4 regions of the Pseudodesulfovibrio sp. zrk46 genome follow, and region 3 is predicted to be linked to each of the others. Evidence: predicted binding sites of a transcription regulator. Region 3 holds the regulator's gene; each other region holds the start of a gene.
The links. The regulator sigma-54, encoded in region 3, starts transcription at its own class of promoters, with help from an activator protein. The targets are predictions, from matches to a motif close to CTGGCACGGNNNNTGCTT.
Positions count from the first base shown of each region.

Region 1: a site for sigma-54 is predicted at 1,645-1,662, ahead of HFN16_RS02975 (SHOCT domain-containing protein). Genes of this name have one in related genera too.
Region 2: a site for sigma-54 is predicted at 1,405-1,422, ahead of HFN16_RS04660 (phosphocholine cytidylyltransferase family protein). Genes of this name have one in related genera too.
Region 4: a site for sigma-54 is predicted at 1,525-1,542, ahead of flgB (flagellar basal body rod protein FlgB). Genes of this name have one in related genera too.

Region 1 covers NZ_CP051216.1:641,550-644,650, forward strand. Annotated here, with positions in the region: gene HFN16_RS02970 (ATP-binding protein) at 1-1,534, shown strand, start outside; gene HFN16_RS02975 (SHOCT domain-containing protein) at 1,694-1,978, shown strand; gene HFN16_RS02980 (hypothetical protein) at 2,160-2,468, shown strand; gene gltX (glutamate--tRNA ligase) at 2,583-3,101, opposite strand, start outside.
Region 2 covers NZ_CP051216.1:1,013,386-1,016,486, forward strand. Annotated here, with positions in the region: gene HFN16_RS04655 (6-hydroxymethylpterin diphosphokinase MptE-like protein) at 1-619, opposite strand, end outside; gene HFN16_RS04660 (phosphocholine cytidylyltransferase family protein) at 616-1,359, opposite strand; gene HFN16_RS04665 (dTDP-4-dehydrorhamnose 3,5-epimerase family protein) at 2,021-2,536, shown strand; gene HFN16_RS04670 (NAD(P)-dependent oxidoreductase) at 2,581-3,101, shown strand, end outside.
Region 3 covers NZ_CP051216.1:3,354,404-3,357,504, reverse strand. Annotated here, with positions in the region: gene rapZ (RNase adapter RapZ) at 1-247, opposite strand, end outside; gene HFN16_RS15140 (PTS sugar transporter subunit IIA) at 266-715, opposite strand; gene raiA (ribosome-associated translation inhibitor RaiA) at 719-1,258, opposite strand; gene rpoN (RNA polymerase factor sigma-54) at 1,293-2,699, opposite strand; gene lptB (LPS export ABC transporter ATP-binding protein) at 2,943-3,101, opposite strand, start outside.
Region 4 covers NZ_CP051216.1:2,882,838-2,885,938, reverse strand. Annotated here, with positions in the region: gene HFN16_RS12980 (IMP cyclohydrolase) at 1-193, opposite strand, end outside; gene HFN16_RS12975 (tetratricopeptide repeat protein) at 622-1,185, opposite strand; gene flgB (flagellar basal body rod protein FlgB) at 1,618-2,028, shown strand; gene flgC (flagellar basal body rod protein FlgC) at 2,028-2,468, shown strand; gene fliE (flagellar hook-basal body complex protein FliE) at 2,484-2,813, shown strand; gene fliF (flagellar basal-body MS-ring/collar protein FliF) at 2,873-3,101, shown strand, end outside.

The DNA.
Region 1 (3,101 bases), 1.4 Mb from region 3:
CAAAGATGACAACACCATCGTATCCATCACCCCGTTGGTGGCCTACGAGGGGGCCAAACCGTTCTTTCATGTCTTTATCAAGGCCGACACCAAGGAAACCGCCGCCCGAAAAGGCCGTATAACCCTCCTCTTCATTCTGGGCTCTGCCATCTGCGTCATGCTTACCTCGCTGGCCATCATCGGCTACTCGCGCAAGGAAGTGATCGCTCCATTGGTTGAGCTTACGGAAAGTGCCGATGCCATGCGCCGAGGCGAGGATGTGACCATTCCTATCCATCGCAAGGACGAGATCGGCAAACTGGCCACCAGCTTCAACGCCATGAATGAAGCCATCAACCAAAAGATTCATGAATTGGAAGAGGCAAACGAAGCAATCGGCAAGCGCGAGCACCGACTGGCCGCCTTTATTCAGGCAATGCCCGACCTTGTCTTCATCATCGACAAGGACGGCCGTTACGAAGAGGCATACTCTTCTGACGAAGGGATGCTTTTGGACAAGCCAGAAGACCTTAAGGGCAAGTTGCTTCATGACGTCATGCCCAAGGATATGGCCGATCGTTTTCTTGAGACCATCCGCCTTGCCCTGGAAACAGGCGAAACACAGACCATCGAGTACAATCTGTCTGTCCCGTCCGGCACCATTTGGTTTGAGGCCCGCACCTCGGCCATTGGCGGCAGCGAAGAGGTTCAGGGGTCTGTCTGGCTGGTCCGTGACATCACCTACCGCAAGGAGATGGAGCAGCGGTTAACCCGGGCGAAGGAAGATGCTGAGCGCGTCAGCCGCCGTTTGCGTGAGTTGGACGAGACCAAGTCCGCGCTGGTTTCTTCTGTTTCCCACGAACTCCGTACACCGCTGACCTCACTGCTCGGATTCTCACAACTCATCCTCAAGAATTTTTCCAAGCACTTCTGGCCCATGGCCAAGGGAGACCACAAGCTCCTGACCAAAGGCGCGCAGATCGTGGAGAACCTGAACATTCTCATTCACGAGGGCAATCGCCTGACCCGGCTCATCAATGATGTTCTGGATCTCAACAAGATCGAACAGGGGCACACTGACTGGCGAAAGGAAATCGTCCATCCCGGTGACCTGGCCCGTCGTGCGGTCAGCTCTGTCAGCGGCCAGTTCCACGGCAGACGCAACCTGACCCTTATCACGGCCATTGACGACGAGCTGCCCGACATTGAAGTGGACAGCGACCGCATGCTGCAGGTCCTGCTCAACCTGCTCTCCAACGCCGCAAAATTCACCCAGTTCGGCACCGTCACCCTCAAGGCGTTTGTCACGGACCTCAATCGTCTGCGCTTCGAAGTCATCGACACCGGCCCCGGCATCGCCCCCCGCGAGCGGGAGCGCATCTTCGATGCCTTCCATCAGGCCGGAGACACGGTTCCCACCGACGACAAGGCTCGTGGCGCAGGGCTCGGACTCGCCATCTGCCGCGACATCGTCACTCACTACCACGGCTCCATCTGGGTTGAGTCAGAGGTCGGCGAAGGCTCTACCTTCATTATCGAATTGCCGCTGGACTAGCTCCTTCTTGTGCAAAAGGTTGCCCTCCCCATGGTGCAACCCCTCGCACAGATGCACAACGCCGGGAGAGGACGAATCGCCCAACCACCCTAAATCACTACAATTCATTTCTGGCACGACATATGCTTTATCTTCAGCAACAGCCAAGGAGACAGCAACATGGATATACTTGCCATTTATCACAACTGGTGCACCCAGCCGTTCTTTATGGGCGGTAATGGATGGTTCGGCGGATACGGTTTTCACTTTCCTCCGATCCTCATGTTGCTCGTCATCGGGCTGATTACATATCTCGTCATTCGCTCAGTGCGCCGACCCACACCAGACACAGGCACCACCTCTCCACTTGATGTCTTGAACCGTCGGTACGCCATGGGCGAGATTGACAAAGCGACATATGAGCAGATGAAAAGCGACATCCAGTCGAAAGGCACATTCGACTAACACACTCATCAGAAATGCGTTGAAACGCACCTCCTCACAAGTAGAAGCCCCTTTGCATTATCCTGGCAAAGGGGCTTCTCAGTTCTTAGTTGCCGGCTTGCGAGAGCGAGTATAAATGGATATTCTTACGAACCACGTAGACACCCACGTCACATTTATAAGAATTCGCATGGAGATATCGATGCAGACTCTTGCTGTTAGAAAATTCTCATTCATGACCCTTTTCAAGTTGTATTACATTGGAAATGTGGGGGTCTTCATTCCAATGACTCTGTGGCTCTACTGGGCTTCAAATAACCCGACAATCTCTGGAGTACCATTTCCAGAAGCCTATGTTTGGATCGATACAATCGGTACTATGATTATCTTTCCTTTGCTTATGGCCTCCATATTCAGTGGAATCACATACTTGTGCCAATTTGCTTTCGCTAAGATCAGACCAATCACAATCAAAGTAAAAGTCGATAAGCCCAATATTCCAGAAGGATAAAACTAACATAGACACCTGTGCTAGCCCTTTGTACATTCCCTACATAATCCCGATTACACAAAAAAAGCCCCCACCGTATTCGGTGGGGGCTTTGTATTGATCTGTGATCCGGAGCTAGAGAGACACGGCGCGGCGGATGCGGGCCAGAGTCTGCTCCTTGCCGAGCACCATCATGGTCTCGAACAGGCCGGGAGACTGGGTCTTGCCCACGATGGCCACACGGATGGGCTGGGCGATGACCTTGAACTTGATATCCTTGTCTTCGAGGAACTGGCGGTGCAGGTCTTCGAGGGACTTCTCGGAGAACTCGTCGAGGGCTTCGATGCGCTCGGCGATCTCTTCGAGGTAGGGCTTAGTCTCTTCGTTCAGGAACTTCTTCACGGCCTTCTCATCGTACGGCAGGTACTCTGCAGGCACGATGAAGGGACGGGACTGTTCCAGCATATCCACGATGGACTTAGCGCGGGGCTGCAGGAGCGGTGCCACCTTTTCGAACTCGCCTTCAGAGACATCGGCAGCTTCTTCGTCACCTACTTCGCGGGTCAGGAAGTCGCTGAGCATGGCGGCCAGACGCTTGGGGTCGGCCTTCTGCATGTACTGTCCGTTGACCCACTCGAACTTGGTCAGGTCGAA
Region 2 (3,101 bases), 1.7 Mb from region 3:
GATGCTTTCGAATGTAGTCAATGTCCAGAGAGGGGCCAGGAAGAGCGAGTAGAATAGGTTGACCGGCGAACCTGTTGGAAAGAGTAAACACATGGTTGAGACGATTGATGTACGCGGCGTTGCGGATAAAGTTGGTCTCCGCGTCAATGTGCAGGCTGTGCAATCGGGAAGTCCAGGGCGACCAACTGCACACTCTCGGGTAAACGCAAAAGATGGCATTTATCATGATCACTTGAAGCAACGCTTCAAACCCCAACGGATGAGTGATGTCCTTCCGGGATATACGCAAATTCAGACCATTGCTAAACATCTCCTTGTCATCACGGTGATACAAGGCGTGGATGGTCTGCAAAGACAAGGGAGACTGAAAAGACTCCCCCCCTTTGTGGGAAAGCGTCATGAGCCCGGCCTTGATATCTACAAAGAGCTCATGGTCCGGTTGTGGAGGCTGGTTATTATCTGCATTCTCTCCACCCTCCACGAATTCGGCACTGTCGAACACGCTCGGGTCGAAAATATCGATATACAGCCGTCCTGTATCCGGATTCCTTTTAAGGTAAGAAGGGGCGCACACGCTCTCGTCACTGCCCCCAGTCAGGGATTCATCGCATTTCATCATCCAGCTGTCTTCTCCAGAACATCTGCTTCAGGTGCAGGCTTCGCAACAGGCAAATGGCTCACCCGGTTCGGCGCATCGGCGAACAGACGACGTGCTTCCACGAGGTCCACTTCAAAATCAACTTCGATACAGCGGTGATCAGAAATGTCCACGGCCCGATACGGGGTCTTTTCAACCAGCATCTCCAGACCCTTCTCAAAGTAATCGTTGTCCTCGCAGGCATCGAGAGCCTTGACGAGTTCCTGCAGGGAATCACGGCGAACCAGATTGACGCCCACAGCTTCACCTTCAGGAGAAGAGACCTGCTTGGAGATTTCGGTGATCATGCCGTGCTCATCGGTACGGTACTTCACCTCTTCCTCGCCGCACTTCTTTTTGTCCACTGCCACAGCGTTGCCTTCGGTTTCGAGAAGATGCTTGATGACTTCCGGATCAAAGACCACATCGCCGTTGGTCCACAGGATGTCGTCGTCAAGGTCCCGGATGGCGGTCAGCAGGCTTTTGGACGTGTTGGTAAGGTAGTAGATGGGATTGTAGCGGAAGAGAGCCTGCGGGTATTCCTCCATCAGCAACGTCTTTTTGAATCCGACGACCACATGGATTTCCTTGATGCCCAGTTCGCGCAGAATACGAATCTGTCGACCGAGAATACGTTCCCCGGAAGGGAGCGTAGACAAGGATTTGGGAAACGGGTTGCCGAGTCGGCTGCCTACACCGGCGGCCAGAATGACTGCTTTCATGGTTAACACCTCGCTATTTTCTAGAGGATTGGTTCGCAATAAACCAAGCAACATTCGTTCCACATACATACATAAAGGCACTTGCAACTGATTCGACGGGGATTCCTCCACCGATCTCACCGTAAATACGGATAATCTTCATTTTCCACATCGCAACCACGTGCCGGAGGACAACAGAACAATTCAGCTACCCCATAATTCCACCGAGTAAAAAGTCAGTTTCTTGACAAATTCACCGCATTGACAGTGAAAACTATTCAATGGGTTAACATTTTCCCGTTTATTCGGTAGGGTGCCTGAAGATTTTTCCGCCCTTGAAAACAAGATTTAAGGAGGATGAAAATCACCTTGAAAGAAGAAGGTTACAAAAATTCTGACCCCTTGTGGTTGCCTTCTCGTTCCTTATATGGAAATGTTTTTGCATTTAACAGGCTCCCTCTTCACGAGTGGCCGGACAATTGCAAACGACGTGAAATGATTGCAACAGATCAAAGTCGCCCCTAAAGCAACCCCGGAATCTGTCGATCATTCATTAAGTGAAGAGAATGAGGGTCAACACCCAAACCGACTAGGCAATAATTTCCGAGAGTCGTCGGCCTCAACAATATCGAAGTCGACCACTCAGCCCGGAACAAAACCATATCATCGCGGCGGAGAATGCATGGAAATCCAAATCAAAGAGACTCAGCTTGAAGGCGTATTGGAAATCACCCCCTTTGTCTTTGAGGACTTCCGGGGCAACTATGTGGAAACATACAATGAGAAGATGTACCGCGACGCGGGCATCGACGTAACCTTCATTCAGGACGACATCTCCACCTCCACCAAACATGTGCTGCGCGGCATCCACGGCGACCAGAGCACTTGGAAACTGGTCTCCTGTCTGCTTGGAAAATTCTATCTGGTGGTAGTGGATTGCCGTGAAGATGAGCCCACCTTCGGCAAGTGGCAGGCCTTCAACATGTCTGACACCACTTACAAGCAGATCCTGATTCCGCCGAGGTTCGGCAACGCCCACCTCATCATGAGCGACAAGGCGATCTTCCATTACAAACAATCCACGTACTACAACCCGGACGGACAATTCACCTACAAGCACAACCATCCGGAGTTTGACATCTTCTGGCCCGTGGAAAACCCAATCCTGTCCAAGCGTGATTTGGATGGCTCCTGGTAACCAATCCACATGGAACCATACCATGAAGTAAGGGGATAGAATGCATGTCTTTGTTCGATAACACGAAAATTCTCGTCACTGGCGGAACCGGCTTTATCGGAAGCAACCTTCTGGCTGCTCTGCTCCAAACCGGGGCTCAGTTACGATCGACCATTCACAATACTCCCGCAGTCATAGACGACCCCCGAATCGAGTACATACATGCCGACCTGACGAATGCAGACGACTGCGAGAGATGCTGCAAAGACATGGATATCGTGGTGCATTGCGCTGCCGTCACCTCCGGAGCGGCTGAGATTGAACACAAGCCACTCATTCATCTGACACCGAACGTCATCATGAATACGCAATTGATGGAGGCAGCTCACTATAGTGGAGTCTCCCAATTCGTCTTTATTAGTTCCAACATCGTATACCCGCTGACTGATCATGCAGTAGTGGAAGAAGAGGCTGTTGGTGATTTCTTCGAGAAATACTTCATCGTGGGCTGGATGAAGATGTTCGCTGAAAAAATGTGCGAGATGTACGCCACCAAAATCAAAAACCCCATGTCCACGCTGGTGCT
Region 3 (3,101 bases):
TAAGGTCTCGTAGAGCATTATGCCAGCCATCCAAAAATTCTAGTTGACGCATATCCATACCCAAAGCCAGGCCACGATATTTAGCATCCTCTTTAAGGATTAACTCAGCGATCTTGGCTGACATTCCCGCAGGAAGTCCATCAATGCAAAAAAAGCCCAGATCCTCAAATACTTTGAGAGCTGTGCTTTTTCCAGAACCGGAAATACCGGTGACTACAACAACGGGAAAGGTATTACTTGGGCTCAAAGAAAGAATCCTTTTGGGCTAAACACCTTGGAGGAGTTTCCAAAGACCTTCAGGACCATCTGCACCGATAAACTCATTACGGAATTCAGAGTCCTTCAATATACGAGAAATTTGCGCTAGAATACGTAGGTGCATTCCAGCAACACTCTCAGGGGCTAGAACAAGGAAAAAAATCGAGCACGGCTTATGATCTAACGCATCGAATTCGACACCAGTCTTGCTTCGCCCCGCGATAACGATAACTTTATCCAAATCCTCTAATTTTCCATGTGGTATTGCGATTCCATCTCCAATACCAGTTGTTCCGAGTTTTTCACGATCAAGAAGGACACGAACCGCTTGGTTCGTGTCCATCTCTGGATATTTTTCACTCAAAGGAGTGATAAGTTCATTTAACACCTCTGCCTTAGTTGCAGAGGTTAATTCGGAAAGGACAAGGTCCTTTTCCAGGTAGTCACCAAGCTTCATAGTCTAGTTTCCGGGGTCGATCAGTCCGAAATCGCCGTTCTTTCGCTTATAGATTACGTTTACACCCTCAGTCTCGGCATTCAAGAAAACGAGGAATTCATTATCAAGCGTATTAAGTTGTTCTGCAGCCTCATCAATAGACATGGGCTTGGCCTCATATGAATCAGTGCCTACAATTGAAGGACCTTCGTCTCCAGTCACATCATCATAAGACAAGAAATTCATTTGAACCTTGCTACCACGGCCTTGACGGCTGCGATTCTTTATCTTCTCACGCATTCTACGAAGCTGAGCCTCGACCTTGTCTAATACCATATCAATGGTCGAGTACATGTCTTCAGAATCTTCATATGCAGATATATGGATGCTGTCCGCGTTAAGGATAACGTCCGCCTTATGACGGAACTTGTCGACCAGCAGGTTCACCTGGAGATCGGCTTCGGTATCGGAAACGAACTTGCCCACCTTTTCAAAACGCTTCTGTGCGTAGTCCTTTAAGTGGTCGGACGGCTCAAAGTTCTTGAAAGTGAAGCTTATGTTCATATGCTACCTCCTGGTTGATTATACGAGAAACTAATTAGAAGTATTGTTTACGCTTTGAAGAAGAGGCGATACCCATGGCGGAACGATACTTGGCGACGGTTCGCCTTGCGATGTTAACATCGAGTTTCTCCTTGAGTATTTCTCCAATTTTTTCATCGCTTAGTGGCTTCTTCGTATCTTCCTCGGCGATCATTTGCTTGATGAGCGCCTTTACGCTTTCCGACCCTACCTGAGAACCGTCATTCAAATCCAGTGCACTATTGAAGAAAAACTTCAATTCATAAATGCCATGCGGCGTTGAAACGTACTTACTGGTAGTAATTCGGCTTACGGTAGACTCATGCATCTCGATGTCCTCAGCTACCTCCTTGAGGATCAAAGGTTTGAGCTTGGTTACACCTTCTTCAAAGAACTCCCGTTGAAAACGGACAATACTCTCAACTACTTTGTACAATGTTCTCTGCCGTTGGTACAGACTTTTCATTAACCATGCGGCAGATCGCATTTTTTCTTGAAAATATTCTTTTTCTTTATCCGCCGCACCCTTCATAGAATCCATGTAGAAGCTGTTCATTTGCAAACGAGGCAAGCCATCTTCATTAAGGATTATGACAAACTCATCTCCGTACTTATAGACAAAAACGTCTGGACTCACATAGTGCGGATCAGTGCTTGAAAAGCTTGTTGCCGGCATAGGATCAAGAGTCTGAAGAAGATCAAGATATTCCTTGAGCTCTTCCATGGAAATCTTAAACTTTCGCGCGAGTGGCTTATAGCGATTCTTTTCCAAGTCTTCGAGATGATCACGAACCAAAGATTCCAAAATTGGATCATCGTATCCAAGCACATCCATCTGAACGAGCAAGCATTCTTGAGGAGTTCGAGCTCCTACGCCAACAGGATCAAGCCGCTGGATACGCTTTACAACATCTTCAATTTCATCTTCGGTAGCCTGAACCATGGACATGATCTCTTCATTGGAAGCCTGAAGATAACCATTATGATCAACGTTTCCGATGACAATTTCACCAATAGCAATGTCACTATCTGTAAAATTCGAAAGCCGCATTTGCCAATTGAGATGCCCTTCCAGTGAAGGCTTTGAGGCAAGCCGTGCTTCAAAGGAAAGTCCTTCTTCTGGAATTTCGGAGTCACGTGCAGAAGCCTGCTTGGAGGTAGACGAAAATTCTCCGAGATAATTTTCCCAATCCGCAGTTCGAACCAATTCCTCTTCTTGTTGGGATTCTGTCAGCTCTTCCTTTTCACGGACTTCAGTCTCAGTTTCAGTTTCGTCTAGAAACGGATTCTCCATGAGCTCTTGCTGAACAGTTTCCAGCAGCTCAAGACGAGATAGCTGCAACAGCTTGATAGCCTGCTGCAACTGAGGCGTCATGACCAGTTGTTGGGAAAGCTTAAGTTGTTGCCTGAGTTCGAGTCCCATATATAAATCCCGGAGGCTGCGAAGGCATCTCTATCGGTTTGAAATCAAATAGTCGGTATTGACGTAACTTTTTTCCACTTCTTAATAATATTATTGCCACAGCAATATGTTAAAATCAAGAACACTCTTGTAACCTGTCGAAACTATTGGGCTAGTTATTATTTCGATGGCACATGAAAAAAGTGTACCAACCTTTAGATGAGGTGTAAATCGAGAAACGCTTATGAGATGTAAAAAAAGGGGTTACAGACTAAAATCTTCGCCCAAATAAATTTGACGGGCACGGCTGTTTTGTACAATCTCCTCTGGATTGCCTTCTAGAATAACTGTTCCTTCATATACAAGGTACGCACGGTCACAGATGTTCAATGTCTCACGCACATTATGGTCTGAAATCAGTAT
Region 4 (3,101 bases), 470 kb from region 3:
CACCAAGGATTTCTGGGAAATCTGTAATGTCGCTGACAGAGGTCACGGGAAGACCGGCCTCGGACAGCATCTTCTTGGTACCACCGGTAGAAACCAGCTCGGCACCCTGATCAACCAGGAACTTGCCGAACTCGGCCAGACCGGATTTATCGGTAACAGACAATATAGCTTTTTTTACGGGCAGAAGATCCATAACACTCCTCTCCTTTAGTGTTTGAGAGGTGGTGCCAGATTTGAGGAGTTAAGGCAAGCGAGACAATGATTCCCGACCATTTTAGACGGGATTCGCTATAGGCCATTGCGATGTAGCAGGCTAGCCAGGATGTTCGCGTTCTGAACGCAATACAAAAACGCCCCGCGGCATATTGCGCGAATTGTTAAATATTAAGAGTCCTTCAAATGCCACGACAAAGTGACAGGCTGCGTAGAAGTGTTCGAGTGCAAGACGCGAGTGAAAGATCGGACCCGCCGCGTATTGAAAATACGCAAGGGATCGAGCTTTCGCGAGCAACGAAGCAATCGAGCGCTTATACGCAGTCTGCCGCCAGAGGCTGATTTCCCGCCCCACCTAGCTGTAAGAGGCCAGCGAGGCGGGAAATCAACGGGGAGGGGAGACCGTAGTTAAGACTGGATTTCTGCCAGCATTTCGGTTGCGGCTTCAAAGTCCGGGTTCATTTCGAGAATCTTCTCGAGATGTTCCCGTGCCGCATCCTTCTGGTCGAGGCAGACCAAGCAACCAGCCAGGGAATAACGCACTTCGTGCTTGACTGGATCGATCTCAAGATAATCCCTGAGATACGGAATGATGTCTGCGACGCGATCCAGTTCATGGCCGAGCCTGATCAGCGAGAACAGGGCAACCATGTTTGCGGGGTTCATCTTGACGGCTTCGACGAACATGGAGAAAGCATTCTCCTTTTCACCGTTTTCCATCCTGATGAGAGCGATCCCGGAAAGACTTTTGTCGGTCGGTTCGATCTTGTGAGCTTTTTGGTACATGACCATGGCGTCTTCCAGTGCACCGCGTTGAACGGCGACCGTGGCCAGGCCAAGGTACGGGTCGGGGTGGATGCCATTAGAACTGACGGCCTTCTTGTAGTATTCTTCGGCCTTGTCCAGCTCACCCATGAACAGGTAGCATTCACCAAGTTCCTTGTTGATTTCGTAGTCGAGATGTCCACTCATGACGTTTCCCCTCCATTTCTCCTTTACCCGTGGGCCGGGTTGAAAAGATCTCCACAGGCCACATTTGGCCCGCGACCATATCTAGCAACCACTGTGCCAAACATTGACAAAAATCAACATTTTATCAACAAATACTTGATATAAATAACTTTATTCAGTGTTTATATTGTAAAGAGCAGCAAAAGCGGGAAAAATTATCCCGTCACCGACTCGGAACAATCTGCCCGCCCATGTCATAATATTAAGAAGTCTTCACCTTCCTCTTCCCTTCGACTGCTCCGTCATAAGTCTAGCGACCATCTTTATCTATAAACATATTTATTTCAGATAGATACACAATTGGAACACTAGTTGCTTAATCCTCTGCGAGTTCGGCGGCAAAAAATGCCCGCCTCCCGGCCAAGGCCGGAGAAAACGTAGAAGGAGCAAGGCATGAAGGGAATTTTCGGAAGCCACATACATTTGACGGCAAAGGTCATGGACATGCGGCTCGATCGTCAAAATCTTGTCATGGGCAACATCGCAAACGTGAATACACCCGATTACAAAGCCCAACGTCTTGAGTTCGAAGGAAAGCTGCAAAGTGCACTCAACCAGGATGCACACGGCAAAATGACCCGTACTTCACAGGATCATATGCCTTCAGCATTCAGCGCTAACGGATTCCAAGGCGATGACCTGCAAGATTTCAAGCCGCGTCATATTTACGGTGAAGACCGGGTAGACCTGGACAAGGAAATGACCTCCCTGGCGAAAAATGGGATGATGTACAACGCCTTGGCCACTGTTATCCGCAAGAACTTTCAAGGCCTGCAAAGGGTCATACAAGACGGAGCTAAGTAATGGATTTCATGACTGCACTCGACATTGGTGCCTCAGGTCTGAAAGCCCAGCGCGCCAATCTGAACGTAATTTCCATGAACATGGCCAATATGCGGACCACCAAGACTATGGAAGGCGGTCCCTACCGCCGCAAGTCCGTCTCATTCGAGGCGACTCCGGTCTATTCTCCGTTCGATACAGCCATGCGCGACAAACTCAACCAGAACCTGCAGGGCGTGAAAGTGCTCGGCGTTACTGCCGACGAACGCCCCTTCAAGCAGGTCTACGATCCGCACCACCCCGATGCCAATGACCAGGGGTACGTGTTCTATCCGGACATCAATGTAGTCGAAGAAATGACCAACATGATGAATGCCACCCGTGGATACGAGTCCAACGTGCAGACCATCACCGCCGTGAAGCAGATGTTCCAGCGAGCACTGCAAATCGGACAGGGTTAAGAAAGGAGTTAAGCCATGGTCGTCAAAAGCGTCGCCATCAACGCATACCAGAATGCCATGCTCCAACGCCGCAAGTCGGTGGACGACAAGGTCACCAAGTCCCTCGTCAAGCCACAGGCTCCGGTCAAGGACTTCAAGGACACCTTCACTGATTCCCTTAAGACTGTGAATGATATGCAGGCCGAGAAGAAGCAGATGATCGAAGAATTCGCCTCGGGCAAGAAGCAAAACATTCACGAACTGATGATATCCATGCAGAAAGCAGGTCTCGCCGTACAGATGACAGGCGCAGTCCGATCCAAGCTGATGCAGTCCTATCAGGAAATCATGCGCATGCCCTTCTAGAGGCACTACGCACTAAGAATTTAAAAACGGAAACCTGTAAAATCTTCGGGAGATAAGAGATGCCTCCGTTTATTGCTGAATACTGGGCCAAAATGAGCGGCTTCTGGTCCGACCGCACCATGTCACAGCGAATCCTCATTGCCGGTCTCGCCGTGTCCGTGATCCTCGCCTTCGGTCTCATGATCTTTTGGATGAACAAGCCTGATTACAAGATTCTGATGACCAACCTGTACCCCGAAGACGCCAATCGCATAGTGAGCATGCTTCAGGCAGCCAAAGAAGATTATG